Regions from separate parts of the Streptomyces sp. NPDC018045 genome, predicted to be linked through region 2. Evidence: riboswitches for the same ligand, from Rfam matches in the RefSeq annotation. Region 2 holds a riboswitch; the other holds the start of a gene.
The links. A riboswitch is a leader RNA that binds a small molecule or an ion and turns the genes downstream of it on or off. The one in region 2 is predicted to bind S-adenosylmethionine.
Positions count from the first base shown of each region.

Region 1: another riboswitch for S-adenosylmethionine. It lies ahead of thrC (threonine synthase); the one in region 2 lies ahead of ACH4EB_RS01280 (aminotransferase class V-fold PLP-dependent enzyme).

Region 1 is NZ_JBIRFL010000007.1:188,909-203,234, forward strand. Features, by position in the region: gene groL (chaperonin GroEL) at 1-1,467, opposite strand, end outside; gene ACH4EB_RS19200 (cold-shock protein) at 1,954-2,157, opposite strand; gene ACH4EB_RS19205 (MoaD/ThiS family protein) at 2,595-2,873, opposite strand; gene thrC (threonine synthase) at 2,989-4,278, opposite strand; SAM riboswitch class I at 4,296-4,451, opposite strand; gene ACH4EB_RS19215 (glucosyl-3-phosphoglycerate synthase) at 4,615-5,562, shown strand; gene ACH4EB_RS19220 (trehalose-6-phosphate synthase) at 5,666-7,126, shown strand; gene otsB (trehalose-phosphatase) at 7,213-8,067, opposite strand; gene ACH4EB_RS19230 (DUF3263 domain-containing protein) at 8,264-8,533, opposite strand; gene ACH4EB_RS19235 (extracellular solute-binding protein) at 8,625-9,896, opposite strand; gene ACH4EB_RS19240 (ROK family protein) at 10,225-11,157, shown strand; gene nagA (N-acetylglucosamine-6-phosphate deacetylase) at 11,157-12,368, shown strand; gene ACH4EB_RS19250 (1-phosphofructokinase family hexose kinase) at 12,676-13,605, shown strand; gene ACH4EB_RS19255 (carbohydrate-binding protein) at 13,711-14,326, opposite strand, start outside.
Region 2 is NZ_JBIRFL010000001.1:309,493-323,818, reverse strand. Features, by position in the region: gene ACH4EB_RS01305 (heme-copper oxidase subunit III) at 1-593, shown strand, start outside; gene ACH4EB_RS01300 (c-type cytochrome) at 673-1,482, shown strand; gene ACH4EB_RS01295 (Rieske 2Fe-2S domain-containing protein) at 1,479-2,543, shown strand; gene ACH4EB_RS01290 (cytochrome bc complex cytochrome b subunit) at 2,540-4,177, shown strand; gene trpD (anthranilate phosphoribosyltransferase) at 4,324-5,388, shown strand; SAM riboswitch class IV at 5,474-5,591, shown strand; gene ACH4EB_RS01280 (aminotransferase class V-fold PLP-dependent enzyme) at 5,764-7,230, shown strand; gene ACH4EB_RS01275 (Lrp/AsnC ligand binding domain-containing protein) at 7,309-7,590, opposite strand; gene ACH4EB_RS01270 (rhomboid family intramembrane serine protease) at 7,587-8,306, opposite strand; gene ACH4EB_RS01265 (hypothetical protein) at 8,626-8,865, shown strand; gene ACH4EB_RS01260 (NYN domain-containing protein) at 8,897-10,273, shown strand; gene ACH4EB_RS01255 (NlpC/P60 family protein) at 10,692-11,726, shown strand; gene ACH4EB_RS01250 (NlpC/P60 family protein) at 11,994-13,022, shown strand; partial or broken gene ACH4EB_RS01245 (hypothetical protein) at 13,063-14,326, shown strand, end outside; gene ACH4EB_RS01240 (glycosyltransferase 87 family protein) at 14,229-14,326, opposite strand, start outside.

The DNA of each region.
Region 1 (14,326 bases), on a different contig from region 2:
GCCCTCGGCGATCATGTCGACGTACTCGCCGGTCGCGGCGTTCAGACCGTGGCCGACGGCCAGGTTGCGCACCTTCTCCACGACAACGCCGCCCTCAAGGCCGCCGTTGACGGAGATCTGCTTCAGCGGGGCCTCCAGGGCCAGCTTCACAGCGGCGGCACCGGTGGCCTCGTCACCCTCCAGCTCCAGCTTCTCGAAGACCGAGGAAGCCTGCAGCAGGGCGACGCCACCGCCGGCGACGATGCCCTCCTCGACGGCCGCCTTCGCGTTGCGCACGGCGTCCTCGATGCGGTGCTTGCGCTCCTTGAGCTCGACCTCGGTGGCGGCACCGGCCTTGATGACGGCCACGCCGCCGGCCAGCTTCGCCAGACGCTCCTGGAGCTTCTCGCGGTCGTAGTCCGAGTCGCTGTTCTCGATCTCGGCACGGATCTGGTTGACGCGGCCCTGGACCTGCTCGCTGTCACCGGCACCGTCGACGATGGTGGTCTCGTCCTTGGTGATGACGACCTTGCGGGCGCGGCCCAGCAGGTCGAGACCGGCGTTCTCCAGCTTGAGGCCGACCTCCTCGGAGATGACCGTGCCACCGGTGAGGATGGCGATGTCGCCGAGCATGGCCTTGCGGCGGTCGCCGAAGCCCGGGGCCTTGACGGCGACGGACTTGAAGGTGCCGCGGATCTTGTTGACGACCAGGGTCGACAGGGCCTCGCCCTCGACGTCCTCGGCGATGATCAGCAGCGGCTTGCCCGACTGCATGACCTTCTCCAGCAGCGGAAGGAGGTCCTTCACGTTGGAGATCTTCGAGTTGACGATGAGGATGTACGGGTCGTCGAGCGACGCCTCCATACGCTCCATGTCGGTGGCGAAGTACGCCGAGATGTAGCCCTTGTCGAAGCGCATACCCTCGGTGAGCTCCAGCTCCAGACCGAAGGTCTGGGACTCCTCGACGGTGATGACGCCTTCCTTGCCGACCTTGTCCATGGCCTCGGCGATCAGCTCGCCGATCTGGGTGTCGGCGGCGGAGATGGAGGCGGTCGAAGCGATCTGCTCCTTGGTCTCCACGTCCTTGGCCTGCTCCAGCAGGGCGGCGGAGACGGCCTCGACGGCGCGCTCGATGCCGCGCTTGAGGGCCATCGGGTTGGCGCCGGCGGCCACGTTGCGCAGGCCCTCGCGGACCAGGGCCTGGGCCAGGACGGTCGCGGTCGTCGTGCCGTCACCGGCGACGTCGTCCGTCTTCTTCGCGACCTCCTTGACCAGCTCGGCGCCGATCTTCTCGTACGGGTCCTCGAGCTCGATCTCCTTGGCGATGGACACACCATCGTTGGTGATCGTGGGGGCGCCCCACTTCTTCTCGAGGACGACGTTGCGGCCCTTGGGGCCAAGGGTGACCTTGACGGCGTCGGCGAGCTGGTTCATCCCGCGCTCGAGACCGCGCCGTGCCTCCTCGTCGAACGCGATGATCTTGGCCATGTGAAGTGGTCCTCCCGGACTGGGGGTCCCCCCGGACTGGGTCTGGGGGAGGGTGGATACTCCGGACCGCGCTGGCGCCCGCGACGGACGGTCTGTGAGCCTGTGGTTCCTTGCCCCACCTGCCCACGGACCTCACCGAGTCGGTCCTTAGCTGTCACTCTCACTCGTAGAGTGCTAACGCAATGATTAGCACTCGACCCCCCAGAGTGCAAGCGGCTTCGCAGAAGCCTCGTATGGGGGTGGTGGTCGGGCGACGGGAGAGCGCAAGCGGCTTCGAAGAAGCCCCGTATGGGGGTACCGGCCGGGTGACGGGCCGGTAGGCAAGCGCGTCGGCAGGAGCCATCCCCAGGGAGCCCAGGCGTCAAACCGGATGCAACCGGGCGACCTGACACCCCTCCGCGGAGCCCGCCCCCGGCCCGGCGAACACAGAAGGTCCGCGCCCCCACAGGGGACGCGGACCTTCGTACGCAGCAGTCGGTCGGCGCTTCAGCCGGCCACGCGGACCATGTCCGCCTGCGGCCCTTTCTGGCCCTGCGAGATCTCGAACTCGACCCGCTGACCCTCCTCAAGGGTGCGGTAACCGTCCATCTGGATCGCGCTGTAGTGGACGAATACATCCGCACCACCGTCGACCGCGATGAAGCCGTACCCCTTCTCCGCGTTGAACCACTTGACGGTGCCCTGAGCCATGCCTAACTCCCCTATTACTGGCCCTTGCACAGGACCGCACTCCGCGGACCCGGGTCAGACCTCACCCCCCGACAGGAGGGGGTGTGCGCCGGAACGCGTCGACCGCCGCTGAATGTATCTGTCCAACTGCCCAGCGCAACAGGTCAGTCGGACGAGAATTCTGCTCGCGAACAATCGCAAATATGCGAGGAAAAGCCCATAGGTCAGGGCAAGTCGGGCCGGGCAAAGCTCACCAACACGACAAATCATGTCCACACTTCGCGCACAACTTGCCGGGGTCTCACGGGCGTTCGGTGCGCACTAGACGAGGGATCACCTCAACTGTATCGCCTTTAACAACACGGAATCGCCCCGTCCACTTCGTGTGGACGGGGCGATTCCAGCCGTCGGCCCGGGGAAGGGCCGAAAAAGATCGTTACGGCGTCCCGGCGGCCGGCTCAGCAGCCGCCCGCCACCGCCGGAATGATCGAGACGCCCGCGCCGTCCGGCGTCGGCGTCTGCAGGCCCTGCTCGAAGCGCACGTCGTCGTCGTTGACGTAGACGTTCACGAAGCGGCGCAGCTTGCCGGTGTCGTCCAGGACGCGGGCCGCGATACCGGCGTGGTTCTTCTCCAGGTCCTCGATGACCTCGGAGAGGGTCGCCCCCTCGGCGGAGACCTCGGCCTGCCCGCCGGTGTAGGTGCGCAGGATGGTCGGGATGCGGACGTTGACGCTCATGGTGTTCTGCCTTCCAGCTTGCGGGAGGGTGCGTAAGGGCGGGCGTGGGCGGAAGTGTGCCGACGCGTACCGGCGCGTGGCGACGCGTACGGGTGCGCGCGGCCGCGCCCGGCGGTCAGTCCGCCAGACCGGCGGCGCGGAACGCGTCCAGGCTCGGCTTGATCGTCGCCGTGGGCCCGGTGGTCGGCGCCACCGCGTCCAGCGTCTTGAGCCCGTCGCCGGTGTTCAGCACGACGGTGGTCAGCGCCGGGTCGAGCAGGCCGTTCTCGATCAGCTTCTTCGTCACGCCCACGGTCACGCCGCCGGCGGTCTCGGCGAAGATGCCCTCCGTACGGGCCAGCAGCTTGATCGCGTCGACCACCTGGCCGTCGTCGACGTCCTCGACCGCGCCGCCGGTGCGCCGGGCGATGTCGAGCACGTACGGGCCGTCGGCCGGGTTGCCGATGGCCAGCGACTTGGCGATGGTGTCCGGCTTCTGCGGCCGTACGACGTCGTGGCCGGCCTTGAAGGCCGCGGAGACCGGCGAGCAGCCCTCGGCCTGGGCACCGAAGATCTTGTACGGCCGGTCCTCGACCAGTCCGAGCGCGATCAGCTCCTTCAGCCCCTTGTCGATCTTCGTGAGCTGGGAGCCGGAGGCGATCGGGATGACGATCTGCTCCGGCAGCTTCCAGCCGAGCTGCTCGCAGATCTCGTAGGCGAGGGTCTTGGAGCCCTCGCCGTAGTAGGGGCGCAGGTTCACATTGACGAAGCCCCAGCCCTCGCCCAGCGGATCGCCGATCAGCTCCGAACAGAAGCGGTTGACGTCGTCGTAGTTGCCCTCGATGCCGACCAGCTCGCCGCCGTAGACCGCGGCCATGACGACCTTGCCCGCCTCCAGGTCGTGCGGGATGAACACACAGGAGCGGAAGCCGGCCCGGGCCGCCGCGGCGCCGACCGCCCCGGCGAGATTGCCGGTGGAGGAGCAGGACAGGGTGGTGAAGCCGAAGGCGCGGGCGGCCTCGACGGCGATGGCGACGACCCGGTCCTTGAAGGAGTGCGTCGGGTTGCCGGAGTCGTCCTTGACGTACAGCCCGCCGGTGACGCCCAGCTCACGGGCCAGGTTGTCGGCCTTGACCAGCTTGGTCAGACCGGGGTTGAGGTTGGGCTTGTCCGCGACGTCCGCCGGGACGGGCAGCAGCGGCGCGTAGCGCCAGATGCTGTGGGGGCCCGCCTCGATCCGCTTGCGCAGGCCCTCGGGGTCGCCCGTCGGCAGGTCGTACGCCACTTCCAGGGGCCCGAAACAGGACGCGCAGGCGAAGATCGGTCCGAGGCCGAAGCGCTCGCCGCACTCGCGGCAGGACAGCGCGGCGGCCGGGCCGAGAAAGACGCCGGCGGACGTGGTGCTTTCGACGGGTTGCACAGCCATGGAGGCGAGGCCCTTTCTCCTCATCTTCCTCGCGACGCATCTCGCCGCGAGACGGAATTGGCACCTTCCCTAGCCGGGAGCCTCGCGGGCCGCGCGGTGCGCGGCGACGGAGACCGACTGGAGGGTTGCCGGGGCTTCAACGGGCCGTATCCCTCTGCCCCTCTGGATGAGCGGTATGGCGCTGGGCCGGGGCCCAGGCGTTTGTCGCGCCGACCCCGGCATGTCCGGGGCGATCGCGTTGTTCAAGACTGTAGCCGAAGGGCAGGGCGGTTGAGACAGCCGTCCGCACCGCGAGATGGGTCACATCGCCGACCCGGGAACGAAGGAGACGCGCAGGTGCTGGAAGAGGTGGAGCGCTGGCTGGCCGGACGGTCCTGGTCGGCCGTGGACCGCCCGCTCGACCGGCTGCTGGCCGCGAAACGCGAGACGGGGCAGACGGTCTCCGTCGTGCTGCCGGCGCTCGACGAGGAGGCGACGGTCGGGGCGATCGTCGAGGCGATCCGTACGGAGCTGATGACACCGGCGGTGCCGCTCGTCGACGAGCTGGTGGTGCTGGACTCCGGGTCCACGGACGGCACCGCCAAGGTCGCGGCCGAGGCGGGCGCGCGGGTGGTCCACCGGGACGAGGTGCTGCCGCGGCTGCCCGCGCTGCCCGGCAAGGGCGAGGTGCTGTGGCGTTCCCTGCTGGCCACCGGTGGCGACATCGTCTGCTTCGTCGACGCGGACCTGCGCGAGTTCGACGCCGGTTTCGTCTCCGGGATCGTCGGCCCGCTGCTGACCGACCCGGGCGTGCAGTTCGTCAAGGGGATGTACGACCGTCCGCTGGGCGAGGCGGCGGGCCAGGGCGGCCGGGTCACCGAGCTGGTCGCCCGGCCGCTGCTGAACCTGCACTGGCCGCAGCTCGCCGGATTCGTACAGCCGCTGGGCGGGGAGTACGCGGCCCGCCGGTCGCTGCTGGAGCGGCTGCCGTTCCCGGTCGGGTACGGCGTGGAGCTGGGCCTGCTGGTCGACGCCCTGCACACGGCCGGTCTGGACGCGCTGGCCCAGGTCGACGTCGGGGTGCGCAAGCACCGCCACCAGAGCGGCCAGGCGCTCGGCAGGATGGCCGCGGCGATCTACCGCACGGCGCAGCTCCGGCTGGCCCGCGGTCATCTGGTGCGGCCGCGGCTGACCCAGTTCGAGCGCGGCGAGGCCGGATTCGTGCCGCGTACCTGGGACGTGGACACCGAGGAGCGGCCGCCGATGGTGGAGATACCGGAGTACGCGGAGCGCCGCGCGGCCTGAGGCGACGGTGCCCGGCGGGCCGGCTCCGGGCGTCGCGTGAACCGTGACGTTCCGCCGTCGCTGCGCACGTTTGAGCGGATCGGTGGCGGGCTAGTCTCGCAACATGGTCTCCGAGCGTTCTGGTGCCCAGGTTCTCGTCGCGTCCAACCGCGGCCCGCTTTCGTACGCGCGGGAGGAGGACGGCACGCTGACCGCCAGACGCGGCGGCGGCGGGCTGGTCTCCGGCCTCTCCGCGATCGGACCGGACGTGGGGGCGGTGTGGGTGTGCGCCGCCCTCGGGGACGGCGACCGCGAGGCCGTCCGGCGCGGCGGCGGCCACCTGGACACCGCCGACACGGGCGGTCAGCGCGTCCGCATGCTGGACATCCCCGCCGACGTCTTCTCCGCCGCCTACAACGGCATCGCGAACTCCGTGCTGTGGTTCGTCCACCACATGCTCTACCAGACGCCGCTGGAGCCCTCCTTCGACGACGCGTTCCGCGCGCAGTGGGCGTCGTACGAGGCGTACAACGCGGCCTTCGCCGACGCGCTCGCCGACGAGGCGGCGCCCGGCGCCGTGGTGCTCGTACAGGACTACCACCTCGCCCTGGTGCCCGGCCTGCTCCGGGCCCGCCGCCCCGACCTGCGCATCGGACACTTCTCGCACACGCCGTGGGCGCCCGCCGACTACTTCCGGATGCTGCCCGACGACGTGGCCGAGGCGGTGCTGCGCGGGATGCTGGGCGGCGACCGCGCCGCGTTCCTGACGCAGCGGTGGGCCGAGGCGTTCGCGGAGTGCTGCGCGACGGTGCTGGGCGCCGAGGTGGAACGGGACGCGGACGGCGGGCTGAGCATCGTCCACGAGTGCCGGACGACCCGGCTCGGCGTGCACGGTCTCGGCGCGGACGCGGAGTTCCTGCGGGACCGGGCGCACCAGCCCGACGTGGACGAGCGGCTGGCGGCGCTGCGCGAGCAGATCGGCGGCGAGAACCGCCGGACGATCGTGCGGGTGGACCGAACGGAACTGTCCAAGAACATCGTGCGCGGACTGCACGCCTACCGGGCGCTGCTCGCCGGGCACCCCGAGTGGCGCGAACGGGTCGTGCACATCGCGTTCGCCTACCCCTCCCGCCAGGACCTGGAGGTCTACCGCGCCTACACCGACGAGGTCGGGCGACTGGCCGAGGAGATCAACGCCGAGTACGGGACCCCGGGCTGGCAGCCGGTCGTGCTGCACGTGAAGGACGACTTCGCGCGGTCGCTGGCCGCCTACCGGATCGCCGACGTGGCGCTGGTCAACCCGATCAGGGACGGCATGAACCTGGTCGCCAAGGAGATCCCGGTGATCTCCGAGACGGGCTGCGCGCTGGTGCTGTCCCGGGAGGCCGGGGCGTACGCGGAGCTGGGCGAGGACGCGGTCTGCGTCAATCCGTACGACATCTGCGGCACCGCCCGCGCGCTGCACGAGGCGCTGTCCATGGAGGACGGCGAGCGGGCCGAGCGCACGAAGCGGCTGGCCGCCGCGGCCACCGCGCTGCCGCCGGACCGCTGGTTCCTCCAGCAACTGCGGGCGCTGGAGCGGTAGCGGCGCCGGGGCCCCGGGCGGACCCCGGCCGCGGGCGTCGAACAGGCCGCCGGGTCCCGTCCCGGGAAAGCCCCGGCCGCGGGTCGTCAGGCGGGGGCTCCCAGCCGGTCCGCGAGGGCGTGCAGCAGCGCGACGACGCCCGGCGGACCGTCGACGACGAGATCCGCCCGGTCGGCCAGCTCTGCGACCTCCGCGCTGCCGCTGCACACCAGCACCCCCGCCAGGCCGTCCGACCGGAGCTTGTCCACGGCGGAGTAGGCGGCGAGGTCGCCGAGGTCGTCGCCCCCGTACAGGACGGTGGTGGCGCCGGTCTCCCGTACGTATTCGGCGAGCGCGACGCCCTTGTCCATGCCGGGCGGGCGCAGTTCGAGGACGTAGCGGCCGGGCTCGACGATCAGGCCGTGCCGCTCGGCGAGCGCGTACAGCGGCTCGCGCAGCAGGTCGAAGGCGGCCTGCGGGTCCTCGGCGCGGCGGGTGTGCACGGCGATGGCCCGGCCCTTGTCCTCCACCCACGAGGCGTGCCAGGCGCCCAGGGTGTCCAGCACGCCGGGGAGTTCGGCCTGTACGGCGGCGACGCCGGGCGGCGGCGCGGGGGCCCGTACCGTGCCGGTGGCCGCGTCCCAGCGCTCGGCGCCGTAGCCGCCGAGGACCACGAGCCGCTCCAGGCCCGGCGCGTCCGTGAAGCCGCCGAGGCGGACCGCGACACCGGCCGGGCGGCCGGTGATGACCACCAGCGAGCGCAGCAGCGGCGCGAGACGGGCGAGCGCGGCCACGGCGCCGGGGTGGGCGCGGGCCTTCTCGGGGTCGGGCACGATGCCGGCGAGCGTGCCGTCGAAGTCGAGAGCGATCACGGCTCGGCCGGGGCTGTCCAACAGCGCGGCGAGGCCGTCCCGGCCCGCTTCGGTGACCGGCGTCGGCAAGGAGTTCGGGGGGCTGCCCATGCCCTCGACATTACCGGTCGCGCGCGGGCACGCGCCGCGCGTACGGGCGCACCGGCGCAGCGCGACGGCACGGACGGGGCCGGAACCGGCCGTGGGCGGGGGTCGGGGACGGCTCGGCCGGAGGCGGGGCGGGCGGGGACGGCGGCTTGCGGTGCCCGGTCGGGGCCGGGGCGGCGGCTTGTGGTTGCGCCCCGGCTCAGCGGCGGCCGCGCCGGGCCTCGCGGACGCGGCGGAGCCGGTTGACCGTGACCGGGTCGTGGGCCAGCGCCCGCGGGTCGTCCAGCAGCGCGTTCAGCAGTTGGTAGTAGCGGGTCGGCGAGATGCCGAGCCGCTCGCGGATGACCCGCTCCTTGGCGCCCGGCCGGGGCCAGGAGCGGCGCTCGACGCCGAGCACCGCCTCGTCCTGGGCGGACAGTGCTCCTATGCCACCGCCTCCGGTGCCGCCGTCGGTGCTGTCGCTCGTCATCACCCGTCCACGATAAGGCCGCGGTACGACAGTCCCCCGCCGCCGGCCCGGAGCCGGGCGGCGGACCGCGCCCGCGGCCCGCCGCGGCGGCTCACTTGGCGGTGTTGTCCGCCTCGATCGCCGTGTTCTGGATGTCGCTGAGCACACTGGACGGGTTGCCGTTGGCGCCCACCGCGATGCCCATCTTCGCCTTGACGGTCTTGCTGACCAGCGGCCACGAGGTCTTGTCCGCGGGGTAGAACTCGGCGTTGTCGAGCTGGCGCAGGAAGCTGTGCAGCTTCGCGTACTTGTTGTCGGCGAGCATCGCCTGGGAGCCGGAGGTGGTGACCGGCAGCAGCCCGTACTCGCCCGAGAAGTCCATGACGTTCTTGTCGTTGTAGACGAAGTCGAGGAACTTGCCGATCTGGCTGCGGTGGCCGTTCTGCTTGAACGCCGTCATCCAGTCGGCGACGCCCATGGTGGCCTTGGCCTTGCCGGTGACGCCCGGCAGCTCGACGGTGCCGTAGTCGACGCCCTTGGCCTCGGCCTGCTTCATCAGGGTGGGGTGGCCGTTGAGCATCCCCACGTCACCGGCCGCGAACGCGTCGAACGCGTCCTGGCGGTTGAGCTTGGCCGGGTCGGTGCCGGTCAGCCCCGGGGCGACCAGGTCCTTCTTCAGCCATTCGAAGGTCTTGACGTTCTCGCGCGAGTCGATCGTGTACTTGCCGATGCTGTCGGTGTAGCTGCCGCCGCCGCTGAGCATCCACATCAGCGTCTCGGCCTGCGTCTCCTCCGGGCCCAGCGGCAGGGCGTACGGCATCTTCACGCCCTTGGCCTTGAGCTTCGCCGCGTCCGCGGCGATCTCCGACCAGTTCTGCGGCGGGTCGGTGATGCCCGCCTCGGCGAAGAGCTTCTTGTTGTAGAACAGGCGGCGGGTGCTGGCGCCGAAGGGCATCCCGAACTGCCTGCGCTGGTACTCCCCCGCCTCCGCGAGAGCGGGGACGAAGTCGGCCTGCACGGGGATGGAGAGGAGCTGGTCGGCGCCGTAGAGCTTGCCCTCGGCCGCGTAGTCGGCGTACGCGCCGATCTGCGCCATGTCCGGTGCCTTACCGGACTTGACCAGGTCCTCGACCTTCTTGTCGACGTCCTTCCAGCTATAGACCGAGACATCGACCTTGATGCCCGGGTTCTGCTTCTCGAAGTCCTTGGTGAGCTTGTCCCAGTAGTGCTGGGAGGAGTTCGCCTTGTTGTCGCCGTAGTCCGCCGCGATGAGCTTGAGCGTGACGTCGCCGCCGTCGCCCGCGCCGCTGCCGCAGGCGGACAAGGAAAGCGTCATGGCCGTGGTGAGTCCCGCTGCCGCCAGGCTCAAGTACCGCCGCTGCACTGCCATTACCGCCTTTTGTCCCGAATGTTCCGTGCTTGCCGGGGAATGCCCCGTGGCTTCAGGGGTCCGCCCTCAACCGGCATGCATGTCGAGTCTCCCCCGATTACCCACACAAGGTCTACACCACCCCTCATTTCACTTACGTATCGCCTGTCACACGCGCAGGTCACGCCCGCGCGACAGCGCCCACCCGAAACGGAGCCACGGCGTCCCCGCGCGGAGAACCTCGCGGTCCCCGCGAGCGGCCCTCACCGCCTCCACAAGCGGAACCACGCCGTCCCCGCGAGTGGACTAGACCTTTCACGGCCGATCGCGCGAAACTGTTCCCGTGAAACACGTCATCGCCCTCGATGTGGGCGGCACCGGAATGAAGGCCGCCCTGGCAGGCGCGGACGGCACGCTGCTGCACGAGGCCCGGCGCCCCACCGGCCGCGAACGCGGCCCGGAAGCGGTCGTCGCCTCGATCCTGGACTTCGCCGAGGAACTGCGCGAGACCGGGCGGCAGCGGTTCGGCGCCCCCGCCGCGGCGGCCGGCGTCGCCGTCCCCGGCATCGTCGACGACGCGCGGGGCGTCGCCGTGTACGCCGCCAACCTGGGCTGGCGCGATGTCCCCCTGCGCGCCCTGCTCTCCGAGCGCCTGGGCGGCGTCCCGGTCGCGCTCGGCCACGACGTACGCACCGGAGGTCTGGCCGAGGGCCGCATCGGCGCGGGCCGCGGCGCCGACCGCTTCCTGTTCGTGCCGCTCGGCACCGGCATCGCCGGCGCGATCGGCATCGAGGGCCGCATCGAGGCGGGCGCGCACGGCAGCGCGGGCGAGATCGGCCACATCGTCGTACGGCCCGGCGGTCCCGAGTGCGGCTGCGGACAGCGCGGCTGCCTGGAGAAGCTGGCCTCGGCCGCCGCCGTCGGCCGCGCCTGGGCCGAGGCCTGCGGCGACCCGCGGGCCACCGCCGCCGACGCCGCCAAGGCCGTCGAGTCCGGCGACGCCCGCGCGCGGGCCGTGTGGCAGGACGCGGTGGACGCCCTCGCCGACGGCCTGGTCACCTCGCTCACCCTGCTCGACCCGCACACGCTGATCATCGGCGGCGGGCTCGCCGAGGCGGGCGACACCCTCTTCGAGCCGCTGCGCGAGGCGGTCCGCGCACGGGTGACCTTCCAGCGGCTCCCTTTGATCGTTCCGGCCGCGCTCGGGGACGCCGCCGGCTGCCTGGGCGCGGGTCTGCTCGCCTGGGATCTTCTCTCCACGGAGGTAACTGCCTGATGCCGCTGCAACAGTCCGGGGACCGCGCCCCGAGCCCCCGGCGCACCGTCCTGACCGGCGCCCGGGTCGCCCTGCCGTCCGGCGTGGCCGACGAGGGCCTGGTGGCCTTCGAGGGCACCCGGATCACCGAAGCGGCGAGCGCCGCCGAGGCGACCGCGCCGGCCCCCGGCGACCAGGTGCTCGACCTGACCGGGCACCTCGTCGTCCCCGGCTTCATCGACATGCACGTACACGGCGGTGGCGGCGGCTCCTTCTCGTCCGCCGACGCCGAGGAGTGCCTGACGGCGATCCGCACCCACCGGCGGCGCGGCACCACCACCCTGCTCGCCTCGACCGTCACCGGCGACCTCGACGACCTGGCCCGGCAGGCCGCCGTGCTGTCCGAGCTGACCGAGCAGGGCGACCTGGCCGGCCTCCACTTCGAGGGCCCGTTCATCTCCCCGCACCGCTGCGGCGCCCACCAGCCCGGCCTCCTGCGCGACCCCGACCCGGCCGACGTGCGCAAGCTCGTGGACGCCGCGCGCGGCACCGCCAAGATGATGACGCTGGCGCCCGAACTGCCCGGCGGCCTGGAGTCCGTACGGCTGCTCGCCGACGCCGGCGTGCTCGCCGCCATCGGCCACACCGACTCCTCGTACGACGCGACCCGCGAGGCCATCGACGCGGGCGCGACCGTCGCCACCCACCTGTTCAACGCGATGCCGCCGCTCGGGCACCGGGCGCCGGGGCCGATCGCGGCCCTCCTGGAGGACGAGCGGGTCACCGTCGAACTGATCAACGACGGTACGCATCTGCACCCCGCCGTCCTGGAACTCGCCTTCCGGGGCGCCGGCGCCGACCGGGTCGCCTTCATCACCGACGCGATGGGCGCGGCCGGCATGAACGACGGCATGTACCCGCTCGGCCCGATGACGGTCGAGGTCAAGGACGGTGTCGCCCGGATCAGCGACGGCCCCACCGCCGGGTCCATCGCGGGCTCCACCCTCACCCTCGACCGCGCCTTCAAGCGCGCGGTCACCATCGACGGGCTGACCGTCGGCCAGGCCGTACGGGCACTGTCCGGGAACCCCGCCCGGCTGCTCGGCATCGCCGGCCGCACCGGCGCGATCGAGGCGGGCAAGGACGCCGACCTGGTCGTCCTGGACGCCTCGTACGACCTGGTGGGCGTGGTGCGGCAGGGGGAATGGGTGGTGCGGCCCACGGGCGGGTGAGACGGGACCCGGACGGCGTACGGGCGGGACGCGGACGGCCCGCCGGAGACGGTGCGCGGGTCGCCGTCCGCGCACCGGCGGGGCGGGTGCGGCGCGCCGTGCCCCCTGTGGCACATGGCCGGTTCGGCGCGCCCGGAGCGGTGCCGGCCGTGCGGCGGTCGGCCCAAGGGCTGGGCCAACCGCCGCTCGCGATGGCATGATCGCTGCGCACTCGCGCACCCGCGCGCCTGTCCGTCCGTACGGGCCCGCCGGCCGCCCGGCCCGGTGTGCCGCCGTCCGTCCACGTATGTTCCGGGGAGGGGGAACCATGATCCTCACGGTCACGCTGAACGCTGCCCTCGACATCACCTACCGCGTGCCCCGGCTCCAGCCGCACACCACCCACCGCGTCACCGAGGTCTGCGAGCGCCCGGGCGGCAAGGGCCTGAACGTCGCCCGGGTGCTGACCGCGCTCGGCCACGAGGCGGTCGCCACCGGCTTCGCGGGCGGCGGCACCGGCGACGCGCTGCGCTCGCTGCTCGCCCAGGAGACCTCGGTGACCGACGCGCTGGTCCCGCTCGGCGGCGCGACCCGGCGCACCGTCGCCGTCGTGGACGAGGCCACCGGCGACACCACGCAGCTCAACGAGCCGGGCCCGGTCGTCACGCCCGCCGAGTGGGACGCGTTCATGTCCACCTACCGCGAGCTGCTCGCCGACGCGCGGGCGGTGGCCCTGTGCGGCAGCCTACCGCCGGGCGTCCCCGTCGATGTCTACGCGCGGCTCACCCGCGCCGCCCGTACGGCGGGCGTGCCCGTCCTGCTGGACACCAGCGGCGAGCCGCTGCGCCGCGGCCTGGCCGCCCGCCCCGACCTCGCCAAGCCCAACGCCGACGAACTGGCCGCCCTCACCGGCTCCACCGAGCCCCTGCGCGCCGCCCGCGACGCCCGCCGCCGCGGCGCCCACACGGTCGCCGCCTCCCTGGGCGCCGACGGCATGCTCGTGGTCACCTCGGACGGCGCCTGGCAGGCCGCCCCGCCCCGCCGCATCGCCGGCAACCCGACCGGCGCCGGCGACTCCGCGGTGGCCGGCCTGCTCTCCGGCCTGGTCGAAGACCTCCCCTGGCCCGCCCGCCTGTCCCGCGCGGTGGCCCTGTCGGCGGCGACGGTACGGGCCCCGGCGGCGGGCGAGTTCGACCGGGGGACGTACGAAGAGCTGCTGGAGGAGGTCATGGTGACGGAGCATCCGGCGGTGGCGTGAGAGTCACTGCCCCCAGCGCCGTTCGGGACGTTGCCGGACGGGCGGGGCCTTCTTCCGGGGCCGCCGGCGCGTCCGCGCGGCCCCGCCCGCGCGACCTGCGGGCCGTCAGCGCCTGACGTGCCCCGCCTTGAGGTAGACCCGGTCGAGATTGACCTCGCACTGGTCGCCCTGCTCGCAGGAGATCTTGACCGTGTTGGTGCCCTTGTTGAGCTTGACCCACCGGTAGGTGGTCGTCCAGCCCTTGTCCCAGGCGCCCTCGGCGGCATGGGCGAAGTTCGACATGTTGATCTTGTCGGGCTGGTCCCCGTTCACCGCGAGCGTCGTCTTCGCGTCCTTGCCGGGCACGCCGTAGTCGATGAGCACCGTGTACTCACCGCTCTGCGGCACGTCCACCGACCAGGTGGCGGAGGCGCCGACCTTGTTCAGCGACACATACGCGCCGTTCGTCGACTTCGCGCCCGGCACCGACTTGTCCGTGCTCGCCTCGGGGCTGAGCGAGAGGGACGCCGCGGCCTCCTTCGGCAGCGGCCCCTGGGACGGCTTGCCGGACGGCTTCTCGCTGGGCTCGACGGACTGTCCGGCCGTCGGGGTCGGGTCACCGCCGCCCGCTTCGTCCTTCTTGTCGCCGTTCTTGTTGGTGAGCATCGCGACGCCGATGCCGATGCAGACCACCGCGACGACCGAGACCGCGCCGATCAGCAGGCCCTTGTGGCTGCGCCGG
Region 2 (14,326 bases):
TAGAAACCGGGCACGCGCACCCGTCGGTCAATCGGCCGAACCTCACCAGCGTCGGAACCATCATCTGGCTGAGTTCCGAGCTGATGTTCTTCGCGGCCCTCTTCGCGATGTACTTCACCCTCCGATCGGTGACCGGGACCGAGTATTGGAAGGAATCCGCCGATGCGCTGAATCTTCCGTTCTCCGCGACGAACACCACGATCCTGGTACTCAGCTCGCTGACCTGCCAGCTTGGTGTGTTCGCGGCCGAGCGCGGCGATGTCAAGAAGCTCCGGACCTGGTTCGTGGTCACCTTCATCATGGGTGCGATCTTCATCGGCGGTCAGGTCTTCGAGTACACCGATCTGGTCAAGGAGGAGGGCCTCTCGCTCTCGTCCGGCCCGTACGGCTCGGTGTTCTACCTGACCACCGGCTTCCACGGACTGCACGTGACGGGCGGACTCATCGCCTTCCTGCTGGTCCTGGGCAGGACGTACGCGGCCAAGAGGTTCACCCACGAACAGGCCACCGCGGCCATCGTCGTGTCCTACTACTGGCACTTCGTCGATGTCGTCTGGATCGGCCTCTTCGCCACGATCTACCTGATCCGGTGACCGGTCCCGTACCGGAACCGCATTTCAGACAGACATAGCCAAAGCATCGACGCAGAAGATCCTGACACCGGGGTAATCCGTGAAAAAGCTCTCCGCACGACGGCGCCATCCGCTGGCGGCGCTCGTCGTCCTACTCTTCGCGCTGGCGGTCACTGGGGGGCTGTACGCCGCGTTCGCGCCTGCGGACAAGGCTCAGGCCGATGACACCGCCCAGTCTCTTGCCATCAAGGAGGGCAAGAAGCTCTTCGCCGTCGGCTGCGCAAGCTGCCACGGCACCGGCGGTCAGGGCACCTCCGACGGCCCGAGCCTGGTCGGCGTGGGCGCCGCCGCCGTCGACTTCCAGGTCGGTACCGGCCGGATGCCGGCGCAGCAGCCCGGCGCCCAGGTGCCGCGGAAGAAGAACATCTACAGCCAGGCCGAGATCGACCAGCTCGCGGCGTACGTCGCGTCGCTGGGTGCCGGTCCCAGCGTGCCCGGCAAGGACCAGTACGGCAAGGACGGCGCGGACATCGCCAAGGGCGGTGAACTGTTCCGTACGAACTGCGCGCAGTGCCACAACTTCACCGGTAAGGGCGGCGCCCTGACCAACGGCAAGTTCGCACCGTCGCTTGAGGGCGTGGACCCGAAGCACATCTACGAGGCCATGGAGACCGGCCCGCAGAACATGCCTTCCTTCGGTGACGGTTCGCTGTCCCCGCAGAACAAGAAGGACATCGTGTCCTACCTCGGCGCCGTCAACAGCGACGACACCCCCAGCCCCGGTGGTCTGGGCCTGGGCGGTCTCGGCCCGGTCAGTGAGGGCCTCTTCGGTTGGATCGCCGGCCTGGGCGCGCTGATCGCGGTCGCCATCTGGGTCGCAGCCCGGACTACGAAGGCCAAGAAGTCATGAGTGAGACTGGACGACACGAAGACGTGCCAGAAAAGAACCTCCCCAGTGAGCGGGACACGGCTCACGGCGGCGCGGTCGAGACGGCGGAGAACCCCTTCGCCGACCCGGGGCTGCCGCCCCACGAGCCCCGCATCCAGGACATCGACGAGCGGGCCGCCAAGCGCTCCGAGCGCGCGGTCGCCTTCCTCTTCACCCTGTCGATGCTCGCGACGGTCGGCTTCATCGCCGCCTACGTGATCTTCCCGGTCGACCAGATCACCTACATCTGGCCGTTCGGCCACGTCAGCGCGCTGAACTTCTGGCTCGGTCTGACGCTCGGTGTGGCGCTCTTCTGCATCGGCGCCGGCGCGGTCCACTGGGCCCGCACGCTGATGTCCGACGAGGAGGTCGCCGACGACCGGCACCCGATCGAGGCGACGCCCGACGTCAAGGCCAAGGTCATGGACGACTTCCGCCAGGGTGCGGCAGAGTCGGGCATGGGCCGCCGGAAGCTGGTCCGCAACACCATGTTCGGCGCGCTGGCCCTGGTGCCGCTCTCCGGTGTGGTGCTGCTGCGCGACCTCGGTCCGCTGCCGGAGAAGAAGCTCCGCACGACCGGCTGGAAGAAGGGCATCCGCCTGGTCAACCAGTCGACCAACCTTCCGCTGCGTCCCGAGGACATCGCGGTCGGTTCGCTGACCTTCGCCAAGCCCGAGGGCCTGGAGGAGGACGACCACGACTTCAACCAGAAGATCGCCAAGGACGCCCTGATGCTCGTGCGGATCCAGCCGCAGAACATCAAGGACAAGCAGGAACTGGACTGGTCGCACGAGGGCATCGTCGCCTACTCGAAGATCTGCACCCACGTGGGGTGCCCGATCAGCCTGTACGAGCAGCAGACGCACCACGTGCTGTGCCCCTGCCACCAGTCGACCTTTGACCTGTCCGACGGCGGACGCGTCATCTTCGGCCCCGCCGGACACGCCCTGCCGCAGTTGCACATCACGGTGAAGGACGGCTTCCTCGAAGCCGTCAGCGACTTCGCGGAGCCCGTCGGCCCGAGCTTCTGGGAGCGCGGATGAGTAACGAGACGAGCGCGACCACCACGCGCCGCGGCCAGGCGCCGCGGGGCGAGCGGATCGCCGACTGGGCGGACGGCCGGCTGGGCATCTACAGCCTCGCCAAGTCCAACATGCGCAAGATCTTCCCGGACCACTGGTCCTTCATGCTGGGCGAGATCTGCCTCTACAGCTTCATCATCATCATCCTGACCGGCGTCTACCTGACGCTGTTCTTCCACCCGAGCATGGCCGAGGTGACCTACCACGGCTCGTACGTGCCCATGCACGGGATCCGGATGACGCAGGCGTTCGAGTCGACGCTGGACATCAGCTTCGACGTGCGCGGCGGTCTGCTCATCCGGCAGATCCACCACTGGGCGGCCCTGGTCTTCCTGGGCGGCATGATGGTGCACATGATGCGGGTGTTCTTCACCGGCGCCTTCCGCAAGCCGCGCGAGGTCAACTGGCTGTTCGGCTTCCTGCTGCTGGTGCTGGGCATGTTCACCGGCTTCACCGGCTACTCGCTGCCGGACGACCTGCTCTCCGGCACCGGCGTCCGCTTCATCGAGGGTGTCATCCTGGCGATGCCGCTGGTCGGCTCGTACCTGCAGATGTTCATCTTCGGCGGGGAGTTCCCGGGGCACGACATCATCCCGAGGTTCTTCACGGTGCACGTGCTGCTGCTGCCCGGCATCATGCTGGGTCTGCTGGTGGCGCACCTGATCCTGGTCTTCTACCACAAGCACACGCAGTTCCCGGGTGCCGGCAAGACCAACAAGAACGTCGTCGGCATGCCGCTGCTGCCGGTCTACATGGCCAAGGCCGGAGGCTTCTTCTTCCTGGTCTTCGGCGTGATCTCGGTGATCGCGGCGATCGCCAGCATCAACCCGGTGTGGGCCATCGGCCCGTACCGGCCCGACCAGGTGTCCACCGGCGCCCAGCCCGACTGGTACATGGGCTTCGCCGAGGGTCTGGTCCGTGTGATGCCCGGCTGGGAGTGGGACATCTGGGGCCACACGATCAACTTCGGTGTGCTGATCCCGATCCTCATCTTCCCGCTGGTGCTGGTCGCGATCGCGGTCTACCCGTTCGTCGAGTCCTGGGTCACCGGGGACAAGCGCGAGCACCACATCCTGGACCGCCCGCGCAACGCCCCGACCCGTACCGGCTTCGGTGTGGCCTGGCTGACCGCCTACCTCATCATGCTGATCGGCGGCGGCAACGACCTGTGGGCCACCCACTTCCACCTGTCGCTGAACTCGCTGACCTGGTTCGTCCGGATCGGCTTCTTCGTCGGGCCGGTGCTCGCCTTCATCGTCACCAAGCGGATCTGCCTGGGTCTGCAGCGCCGGGACCGCGACAAGGTGCTGCACGGACGCGAGTCCGGCATCATCAAGCGGCTGCCGCACGGTGAGTTCATCGAGGTGCACGAGCCGCTCAACCAGGAGCAGCTCCACACGCTCACCCAGCACGAGCAGCCCAAGCCGTTCGAGATCGGCCCGGAGGTCGACGAGAACGGTGTCGAGCGGAAGGTCAAGCGGACGACCAAGCTCCGCGCCAAGCTCTCCAAGGGCTACTACGGCGAGGACAACGTCATCCCGAAGCCGACCCCGGAGGAGTACAAGGAGATCACCAGCGGCCACGGCCACCACTGATCGCCGCCGTGTGACGCACGGCAGTACCCCCGCGTAAGTACGCCACCCAGAGGGCCCCGTCCATACATTGGGCGGGGCCCTTCGGCACGCCACGGCGCCGGATAGGGTTTCGGCACCAGCAGGACACGAATCCAGGAGTGTGGACCATGAACGTTGTGACCCCGGGTGGCGGCGACAGCGTGGCGGCCCAGACCTGGCCGGGTGTGCTGGACGCCCTCCTCCAGGGCCGGGACCTGGGCGCCGACGACACCGCGTGGGCGATGGACCGGATCATGCGCGGCGAGGCCACCGACGCGCAGGTCGCCGGGTTCGCGGTGGCGCTGCGGGCCAAGGGCGAGACCGTCGCGGAGATCTCCGGCCTGGTACGGGCGATGTACGCGCACGCCAACCTCATCGAGGTGCCGGGCCCGAGCGTGGACATCGTCGGCACCGGCGGCGACGGCGCCAAGACCGTCAACATCTCCACGATGTCCTCGATCGTGGTGGCCGGCGCCGGCGCGAAGGTCGTCAAGCACGGCAACCGCGCCGCCTCGTCGGCCAGCGGCGCGTCCGACGTGCTGGAGAAGCTGGGCGTCAACCTGGACCTGGCCCCGCGCCGGGTCGTCGAGGTCGCCGAGGAGGCCGGGATCACCTTCTGTTTCGCGGTCAAGTTCCACCCGTCGCTGCGGCACGTGGCGCCCGCGCGGCGCGAACTGGGCATCCGTACGACGTTCAACGTGCTGGGCCCGCTGACCAACCCGGCGCGGGTACGGGCGCAGGCCACCGGCGTCGCCGACGCGCGGATGGCGCCGATCCTGGCCGGGGTCCTCGCCGAACGCGGCTCCAGCGCCCTGGTCTTCCGGGGCGACGACGGACTGGACGAGCTGACGACCACGGCCACGTCGAAGGTGTGGATCGTACGGGACGGCGGCATCCGCGAGGAGACCTTCGACCCGCGGGACGTGGGCATCGACCTGGTGCCCGTGGAGGCGCTGCGCGGCGCCGACGCCTCGTACAACGCCGACGTGGCGCGCCGCGTGCTGGGCGGCGAGCCCGGGCCGGTACGGGACGCGGTGCTGCTCAACTCCGCGGCGGCGCTGGTGGCCCTGGAGCCGACCGGGGCGCCGCTGGCCGAGCAGATCTCGGCGGGCATCGAGCGGGCCGCCGAGGCCGTCGACTCGGGCGCGGCCCGCCGGGCGCTGGACCGCTGGGTGGCGGCCAGCAACGCCTGACGGCGGCAGGGGTGTGCCGCGGGGCCCGGTCCGGGATGCGGACCGGGCCTTGCGCGTTCCCGATCGTGTGGCATGATTCTGCCCAGGTCACGAGTGACAGCGACTACGGCCCCGGCCCGCTGTCCGGCAACCCTCCGTCCGTGGCGGGGTGCCCCGGGTGATGACCAGGTCGCAGGCAGCGAGGTCTGCGGCAAGCGCGGATCCCTCGTGCCAGGGATCCTGGTCCTTGAGGGAGATCTCTCATGATGCAGCGAATGCGTTAGGGCCGTACGGGCCCCTTTTCCGCACCCCCTTTTCCCTTCACCGCTGTCGGCCGGCCCCGCTTCGGCGTGCGCGCCCCGCAGCGAAGTCGCCCTGCCTTCACGGGAGTTCGCCATGCCTGTTTCCGCTGCCGCCACCGATTCCACCACTGATTCCACCACTGATACCGCCTCCGCTGCCGCCGTCTGCGCCCCGCTGCCCGTGCTGGGCCGGGACGTGCTGGTCCCGCTCGTCACCGGTGGTGAGGTCGAGTACGCGGCGCTGGACATCGCCGCCAGCGCCCCGGCGCTCCAGCGCGTCTGGGACGACGTGGCCGCGTACGCCCCGTACTACGGCAGCGTCCACCGTGGCGCGGGCTACCTCTCGCAGTTGTCCACCGATCTGTTCGAGAACAGCCGGGCGGAGGTCGCCCGCTTCCTCGGGTGCCGGATCGAAGGGGGCCCGGGCGAAGCCCGGACCGGCAGGGGTGGTGGCGGGCGGCGGGAGGGCGATCAGGTGGTCTTCACCCGCTCCACCACCGACTCGCTGAACCTGCTGGCCGCCGTGCTGCCGGCCGGTACCCGGGTGTTCGTCTTCGAGACCGAGCACCACGCCTCGCTGCTGCCCTGGGAGCAGCGCGCGGATGTCGAGGTGACGTACCTCGACGCTCCCCGCACCCCGCGGCAGGCGGTGGACACGCTGGAGCGGGCGCTGGCCGAGCGCGAGCCCTACAGCAACGCGCTGGTCTGCGTGACCGGCGCGTCCAACGTGACCGGTGAGCTGTGGCCCGTACGGGAGCTGGCCGCCGCGGCACACGCGCACGGCGCCCGGATCGTCCTGGACGCCGCCCAGCTCGCCCCGCACCACCCGGTCGACATCGCGGAACTGGACGTGGACTGGGTGGCCTTCTCCGGCCACAAGCTGTACGCGCCCTTCGGGGCCGGCGTGCTGGCCGGGCGCGCCGACTGGCTCCGGGCGGCCGAGCCGTACCTCGCGGGCGGCGGCGCCAGCCGCACGGTCGCCCGCCGCGCCGACGGCGGCGTGGACGTGGAGTGGCACACCACCGCGGCCCGCCACGAGGCCGGCTCGCCCAACGTCATCGGCGCCTACGCCATCGCCGCCGCCTGCAAGGCGCTCACCGAGGCGGGCTTCGAGGGCCTGGTCGCCCGGGAACAGCGGCTCGTCGAGCGGGTACGGGCGGGCCTGGCGGAGGTGCCCGAGGTCACGGTGCTCTCGCTGTTCGGGGACGACGCCCCGCGGGTGGGCGTGCTGTCCTTCGTCGTCGAGGGCTGGAACAGCTCGCACTTCGCGGCGGCGCTCTCCGCCGAGTACGGCATCGGCGTGCGCGACGGGCTGTTCTGCGCGCACCCGCTCGTACGGACCCTGCTGGGCGCCGAGTCCGAGGCCCCGGGGGAATGCGGCGCGCCCGAAGGGGCACCGGGGGAGCGGAGCCTGAACGCCATCCGGGTGAGTTTCGGGGCCGGCACACCGGACGAGCACGTGGACCGTTTCGTACGGGCCGTCAAGGAGCTGGTGACGCAGGGCGCGCGGTGGAGCTACCGCACCGAGGACGGCCGCTGCGTGCCGGACACGGCGGCGTAGCCCCTTTGACCGCCCGCGTCGCGGCGCTCCGCTGTCCGGGCGCCGCGGCGCGGGCCTCGTACGCGGGGGCGACCCGGATCAGGCGTCCAGGCCGATCGCGAAGGCCGCTTCCAGGTCGTGCTGGGAGTACGTACGGAACGCGATGTGCGTCTCGGTGGAGGCCACGCCGGGCACCTTGCTGATCCGGCCCGGGATGACGTCCGCCAGGTCGTCGTGCTTGGCCACCCGCACCAGCGCGATCAGGTCGTGCGCACCGGTGACCGAGTAGACCTCGCTGACGCCCTCCAGCGCGGCGATCTTCTCCGCGATCTCCGGGATCTGGTCCACGCTGGTCTTGATGAGCACGATCGAAGTGATCACGGTTGGCTCTCTCCCTCGGCCGTCTGCTGCTTCGCCGTTCCGGCGGACTCCACACTACCGGGGGCCGCGGCGGTCTCCTCGGGCGGAGCGGGGCTCGGCCGGTAGCGCACCCAGGCGTACACGAAGCCCACCGCGAAGCCCAGGACATGGGCGAGGTAGGCCACACCCGGGGTACTGGGGTCGCGCTGCGCGGCGATCCACTGGAGCACGAACCAGAACAGCAGCACGATCCAGGCGGGGAAGCGCAGCGGCAGGAAGAAGAGGAACGGATAGATGCTGGTGACCCGGGCCCTGGGAAAGAGGTACAGGAACGCCCCCAGCACCCCGGAGATCGCCCCGGAGGCGCCGACCAGGGTCTGTCCCGAGGAGGCGTGCGCGGCCGCGTAGCCCATCAGCGCCAGGTAGCCGGTCACGAGGTAGAAGAGGGTGAACGGCAGGCGGCCCATCCGGTTCTCGGTCATGCCTCCGAAGACGTACAGGAAGAGGACGTTGCCCAGCAGGTGCAGCCAGCTCCCGTGCACGAAGAGGGCGGTCAGCGGGGTGAGCAGCGCGCTCGGCGAGCCGCTCCACAGGTCGCGCGGGATGACGCCCCAGTGTTCGAAGTACGCGGTCTGTGCCTGGACGACGGCGTCGCCGGTGCCGTATATGCCGTTGAGGCCGGAGGCGGGCCCGACGACGAAGACCACACAGCACAGCGCGATCAGGACGTTCGTCATGCGGGAGAACACGGTCAGCGCCGAGCGGGCGCGGGGCGTCCGGGGGAACAGGGGCGGGGCCGTCATGAAGTGATCATGCCGTAATACGGGCAATCGGGACAGAGTGCCTCGCCGCGTCCCGCCCCCCGGGCGGGCCCGCACCGTACACGCGTCAGGACGTAGGGTAAGAGCCTGTGCCATAACCCCGGCCGGGGTTATGGCACAGACTCTGACGGGCAGTACCCCGCGTACTTCCGCAGTCCGACGGCGCACCGCGGGAACCCCCCCGAACGACAGCACGGGCCCCGCTCGCCCTAGCGTGACGAAAGAGGACGACACCATGGCTGTTCCCCTGCCGACGGACGGGACCCGGTGGCGCTGCACGCTGTGCGGCAATCTGACGCGCTTCGACGTGACCCGGCGCTCCGAGGTCGTGGAGTACCTCCACCTCGACCTCGCCGGGGAGCCGAAGGTGGAGGAACGCGAGGTGCTCAGTGAGAGCATCGAGTCCGTGCGCTGCCGCTGGTGCAACGCGGTCGACCAGATCGAGCTGGTCGACCGGCCGGGCGCCAGTGCCTGAGTCGAGCGCCTGAGATCGGAGCGATGCAGCAGTGGTGGAGCGTCCAGAAGGGCCTGCGGGGGCGGAGCACGATGCCGAGGCCGGTGCGGCCGAGGCGGACGAGGTGCTCGACCGTCCGCTGCCCGAGGGCGTGCGGCGCCGTGTCGTGGCGCTCACCGCGGAGTCCTTCGGCGGCCTGACGGTCGCCGAACTCCCGCCGCCGCTGCGCCAGTACGCCCGGTTCACCCCCAGCCGCCGGGCCAAGTTCGCGGGCAACGCGATGGCCGCCGCGCTGGAGAACGACGCGGTCTTCCGGCAGCGGATCGCCGGCCGGCTGCGCGAGGCCCAGCCGGAACTGGCCGAGGCGCTGGACAACGGCACCCCGCCCGCCGCCGCCGACCCGCTCGATGTCGCGGCGGCGGCCTATGTGCTGCGTCCCGAGGGCTGGGTCAAGCTGGTCGCGGCGGCCGGCGAGGAGGCGCAGCGCGCCCGCGCGGAACAGGCCGGCGAGGAGGCCGAACGCGAGCTGGCCGCGCTGCGCGAGGAGCTGGCGCAGGTCCGCGCGCAGGCCCGCGCCGAGGCCGAGCGCACCCGCGGCGACCTGGACGCGCTGCGCAAGGAGAACGAGTCGTTGCAGCGCAAGCTGCGCAGCGCGCTCAGCGACGTCAAGCGGGGCGAGGCGGCGGCGCGCAAGGCCGCGGCGGAGGTGGAGTCCGTACGGGCCGCCGCCGCGCAGGAGAAGACCGTGGCCGACAGCGAGGCGCGCCGCCTGAAGGCCCGTGTCGCGGAGGTCGAGGCGCTGCTGGAGGCCAGCCGCCGTGCCACGCGCGAGGGCCGCAGCGTCGAGGACATGCGGCTGCGGCTGCTGCTGGACACCGTCCTGGACGCGGCCCAGGGGCTGCGCCGGGAGCTGGCGCTGCCGCCCGCCGACACCCACCCGGCGGATACCGTCGACGCGGTGGCCCCGGGCAAGATGACGCCCAAGGACATCGCCACGCGCGCGCTGTCGGAGACCGACCCCGCCCTGCTGGACCAACTGCTGGCGCTGCCGCAGGCCCACCTGGTCGTGGACGGCTACAACGTCACCAAGACCGGCTATCCCACGATGCCGTTGGACAAGCAGCGGCTGCGGCTGCTGGGCGGCCTGTCGGTGCTGGCCGCGCAGACCGGCGCGGAGATGACGTGTGTCTTCGACGGCGCGGAGCTGGCCGCGCCGGTGCTGCTCGCGCCGCCGCGCGGGGTCCGTGTCCTGTTCAGCAAACCGGGTGTGACGGCGGATGAGCTGATCCGCCAGCTCGTACGGGCCGAGCCGCCCGGCCGGCCGGTGGTGGTGGTCTCCACGGACCGCGAGGTGGCCGACGGGGTGGCCAAGGCGGGGGCACGGCCGGTCGCATCGGCCTTGCTGCTCAAGCGGCTTGCCCGTATCTGAGTCGTACGTTCCGTCCGTACGACGTGTCCGGAACGGGTGTCCCGACGAGGGCTGCGGGGCAGGTCTCGCCGGTGTGCTCGCGGGGGAGTCCGCGGCCGGTTGTGGCGCTCGGGACGGAGGTAAAGGTGTACCCATCAACGAGGCACTTCATGCCTGCCGTTCGTGTCTGTGCGTCAAGTGGCCATTACTGCGTGTGTGATGTTGGTAAAGGATGAGGAGCATCCAGCAGTTTTTTCCGGTGAGGATTTGAAGCGATCACAACTCGGTTACTAAGGTCAGGCCTCAACCCTTCATGCAGTTGATCATCCACCCGGGATGAACAGTGAAGGAACCGCCGAGTCCGCGGTGTTCACGCGGAGCCGGGGTCCCGTACCCCCCACGCCCGGTAGGCGGCTGAAGGAAGAAGGAGCTCGCCTCCGTGGCGTCCCACCGTCGACCCAAGCAGCCGAGCCGCACGCGCGTGACCGTCCTCACCGCGACCGCCGCCGCAGCCGTCGCCCTCTCGTCCCAGGCCGCCCACGCCGACCCGAAGCCGAAGAAGGAAGACGTCAAGTCCGAGGTCGACAAGCTCTACGAGCAGGCGGAGCAGGCCACCGAGAAGTTCAACGGGGCCAAGGAGAACCAGGAGAAGCTGCAGAAGGAGGTCGACGCCCTCCAGGACAAGGTCGCCCGCGGCCAGGGCGAGCTGAACCAGCTCCGCAAGGGCCTCGGCGCCGTCGCCTCCGGCCAGTACCGCAGCGGCAGCATCGACCCGTCCGTGCAGCTCTTCCTCTCCGGCGACCCGGACACCTACCTCGACAAGGCCGCCACCCTCGACCAGTTGAGCGGCAAGCAGGCCGAGCAGCTCAAGACCATCGCGGACAAGCAGCGCCGGCTCGCCCAGGAGCGCGCGGAGGCCGCGGGCAAGATCAAGGACCTCTCTGACACCCGCAAGGCACTGGGTGACAAGAAGGACGAGATCAAGGGCAAGCTCGCCAAGGCGCAGGAACTCCTCAACACGCTGACCGCCAAGGAGAAGGAGGCGCTCCAGCGGGAGGAGCAGCAGAAGAGCCGCTCCAGCCGCGGCAACGAGCGGCCCGACCTGGGCAACGACGTGCCGGCCTCGCAGCGCGGCGCCGCCGCCCTGTCCGCCGCCGCCTCCAAGATCGGCTCTCCTTACGTGTGGGGCGCCACCGGCCCGTCCTCCTTCGACTGCTCGGGGCTGACCTCCTGGGCGTACCAGCAGGCGGGCCAGTCGCTGCCGCGCACCTCGCAGGCACAGGCCAACGCCGGTACCCGGATCGGCTCGCAGAGCGCCCTCAAGCCGGGCGACCTGGTGCTCTTCTACGGCGACCTGCACCACATCGGCCTGTACGCGGGCAACGGCCAGGTGCTGCACGCGCCGAAGCCGGGCGCGTCCGTGCGCTACGAGTCGATCAACAACATGCCCTTCCAGTTCGGCGTCCGCGTCTGAACGCGGGCGGGGCCCGGTTCCCGTGCCCGCGTGAACCGCCCGCCACTGCCGCCCGATCGGGCGAATTGCGGTGCCTGCCGCTGACTTCCCGCCCCGCCGGTGACCTGCGCAGTCACCGGCGGGGCGGCTTTTTCCCCACCGGCGGCGGCCGTTGCGGGTCTTTGGCCGCGGGCCACCGGCGCCGTTACTGTCTGCCCTCGCAGCCGCCGGTTCCGCGTCCGCCCGCCCCGGGCGGCAGGGGCTGCACGGAAGGGAGTGCGGCCTCACGTGGCGTCCCACCGCCGTGTCTCACAGTCCGGCCTGGCCGGTGCGACCAGGGCCACCGTCCTGTCCGCCGCCGCGGTCACCGCCGCCGCGGCCCTGTCCGCGGGAGCGGCGAACGCCGTCCCCGGCCCGGCGCCCGCCGAGGTCACCTCGCGCGTCGACGCCCTCTACGAGCAGGCCGAGAAGGCCACCGAGCAGTTCAACGGGGCCAACGAACGGGCGCGGAAGCTGCGGACCGAGGTGGCGGCCCTCCAGGACCGGGTGGCCCGCGGCCAGGAGCACGTCAACCGGCTGCGCGGCCGGCTCGGCGCCGTCGCCTCCGCCCAGTACCGCTCCGGCGGCCTGGACCCGGCCCTCAAGCTCATCCTGTCCGAGGACCCGGCGCACTACCTCGACAAGGCCGCCGTCCTGGACCGCGTCCACGGCGAACAGGCCGGGGAACTGCGGGAACTCCAGGGCGCCCAGCGCGGCCTGGAGCAGGAGCGCCGGGAGGCGACCGGGAAGCTGGCGGCCCTGGAGGCGAGCCGGCGGGACGTCGCGCGCCACAAGAAGGACGTCGAGGGCAAGCTGGCCGCGGCGCGGCGCCTGCTGAATTCACTGACCGACGACGACCGGGCCGCGTACGACCGGGCGAACCGCGGGGTCGGTCGTTCGCTGCCCGACCTGTCCGGGGCGTCGCCCGCCTCCGGCCGGGCCGGGACCGCGGTCCAGGCGGTGCGCGCGGCGATCGGCTCCCCGTACGCCTGGGGAGGGTCCGGGCCCACCGCCTTCGACTGCTCCGGGCTGATGCAGTGGGCCTACGCGCGCGCCGGAGTGTCCATCCCGCGCACCTCGCAAGCCCAGCGCGGCGCGGGGCAGCAGGTTCAGGTCAGTCAGGCCAGGCCCGGGGACCTGGTCATCTACCGGGACGACGCCAGCCATGTCGGTATGTATGTGGGCAACGGACAGGTGGTGCACGCGCCGTACCCGGGTGCCCGGGTGCGCTCGGACCCCGTCGGCATGATGCCGATCTCGTCCGTAACCCGACCCTGACCGCTGTCCGTATCCCGGGACGGTGCTTACGATCAGCCGCGTGGCAGGTCAACAGGCGCAGCGGTGGAAGGTCCGGTGGACCGGGCGGGTCGGGTCGGCGCTCTGCGCGGTCCTGCCGCTCGCGCTGCTGCTGCCGCTGCTCGCGGGCTGTGAGGACCCGGCCGGGGCGGCCGACGCCCCGCCGGGGATCCAGCGGATGCTGGACCGGCGCGCGGCCGCGGTGCGCGACCGGGACGCCGGGGCCTTCCTCGCCTCGGTCGACCCGCGCGCGGCCGGTTTCCGCGGTCGGCAGCGGTCGGTGTTCGCCCACCTCGCCCGGGTTCCGCTGGCCTCCTGGTCGTACGAGCTGGTGAAGACCGACGCGTTCGGCCTGCCGGCGGTGGTCGGGGCGGACGGCCGCCGGGTGGCCGCCGAGGTGCGGCTGCGCTACCGGCTGACCGGCTACGACGCCGTGCCGGTCACCTCCGTCCAGTACCTGACCCTCACCGACCGCGGCGGCCGGTGGCTGATCAGCTCCGACACGGACGGTGCCCGGAGCGGGCGGCGCAGCGCGCGTCAACTGTGGGACCAGGGGCCGGTCCAGGTGGTCGCGGGGCGTCACAGCCTGGTCCTCGGGGTGCGCCGCGGCACCGCGGCGCTGCGCGAACTGGCGGACCGTACGGACGCGGCCGTGCCCGCCGTCGGGACGGTGTGGCCCGGCAAGTGGGCCGGCCGGGTGGTCGTCGAGGCACCGCAGTCCCTGGACCGGATGGCGGAGCTGCTGAACTCCACCGACCCCTCCGGCTACCGGGGCATAGCCGCCGTCACGACCGGCGAGGCGGGCGCGGCACCGGCGGCCCCCGCCGACCGGGTCGTCGTCAACCCGGAGGCGTACGGCGAACTGTCCGCCGCCGGGCGCCAGACGGTGCTGACGCACGAGGCCGCCCATGTCGCGACGCGCACGGCCACCACGTCCGCCACCCCGCTCTGGCTCTCCGAGGGCTTCGCCGACTGGGCCGCCTACCGCGGCGGCGGCCGCCCGGCCGCGGCCACCGCCCCCGAACTCGCCCACGCCGTCGCCAAGGGCAGCCCGCCGTCCCGGCTCCCGGCCGACGGCGACTTCCGCTTCAGCCGCGGCGCGCGGGAGCTGGCCCGGGCCTACGAGAGCGGCTGGCTGGCCTGCCGCATGATCGCCGACAACTGGGGCGAGCGGAAGCTGGGCGCGTTCTACCGGGCGGCGGGCCGGGGCGGCAAGGAGAGCGCCGGACGGGCGATGCGTGACCAACTGGGCCTGAGTCCGGCCGAGTTCACCCGGCGGTGGCAGT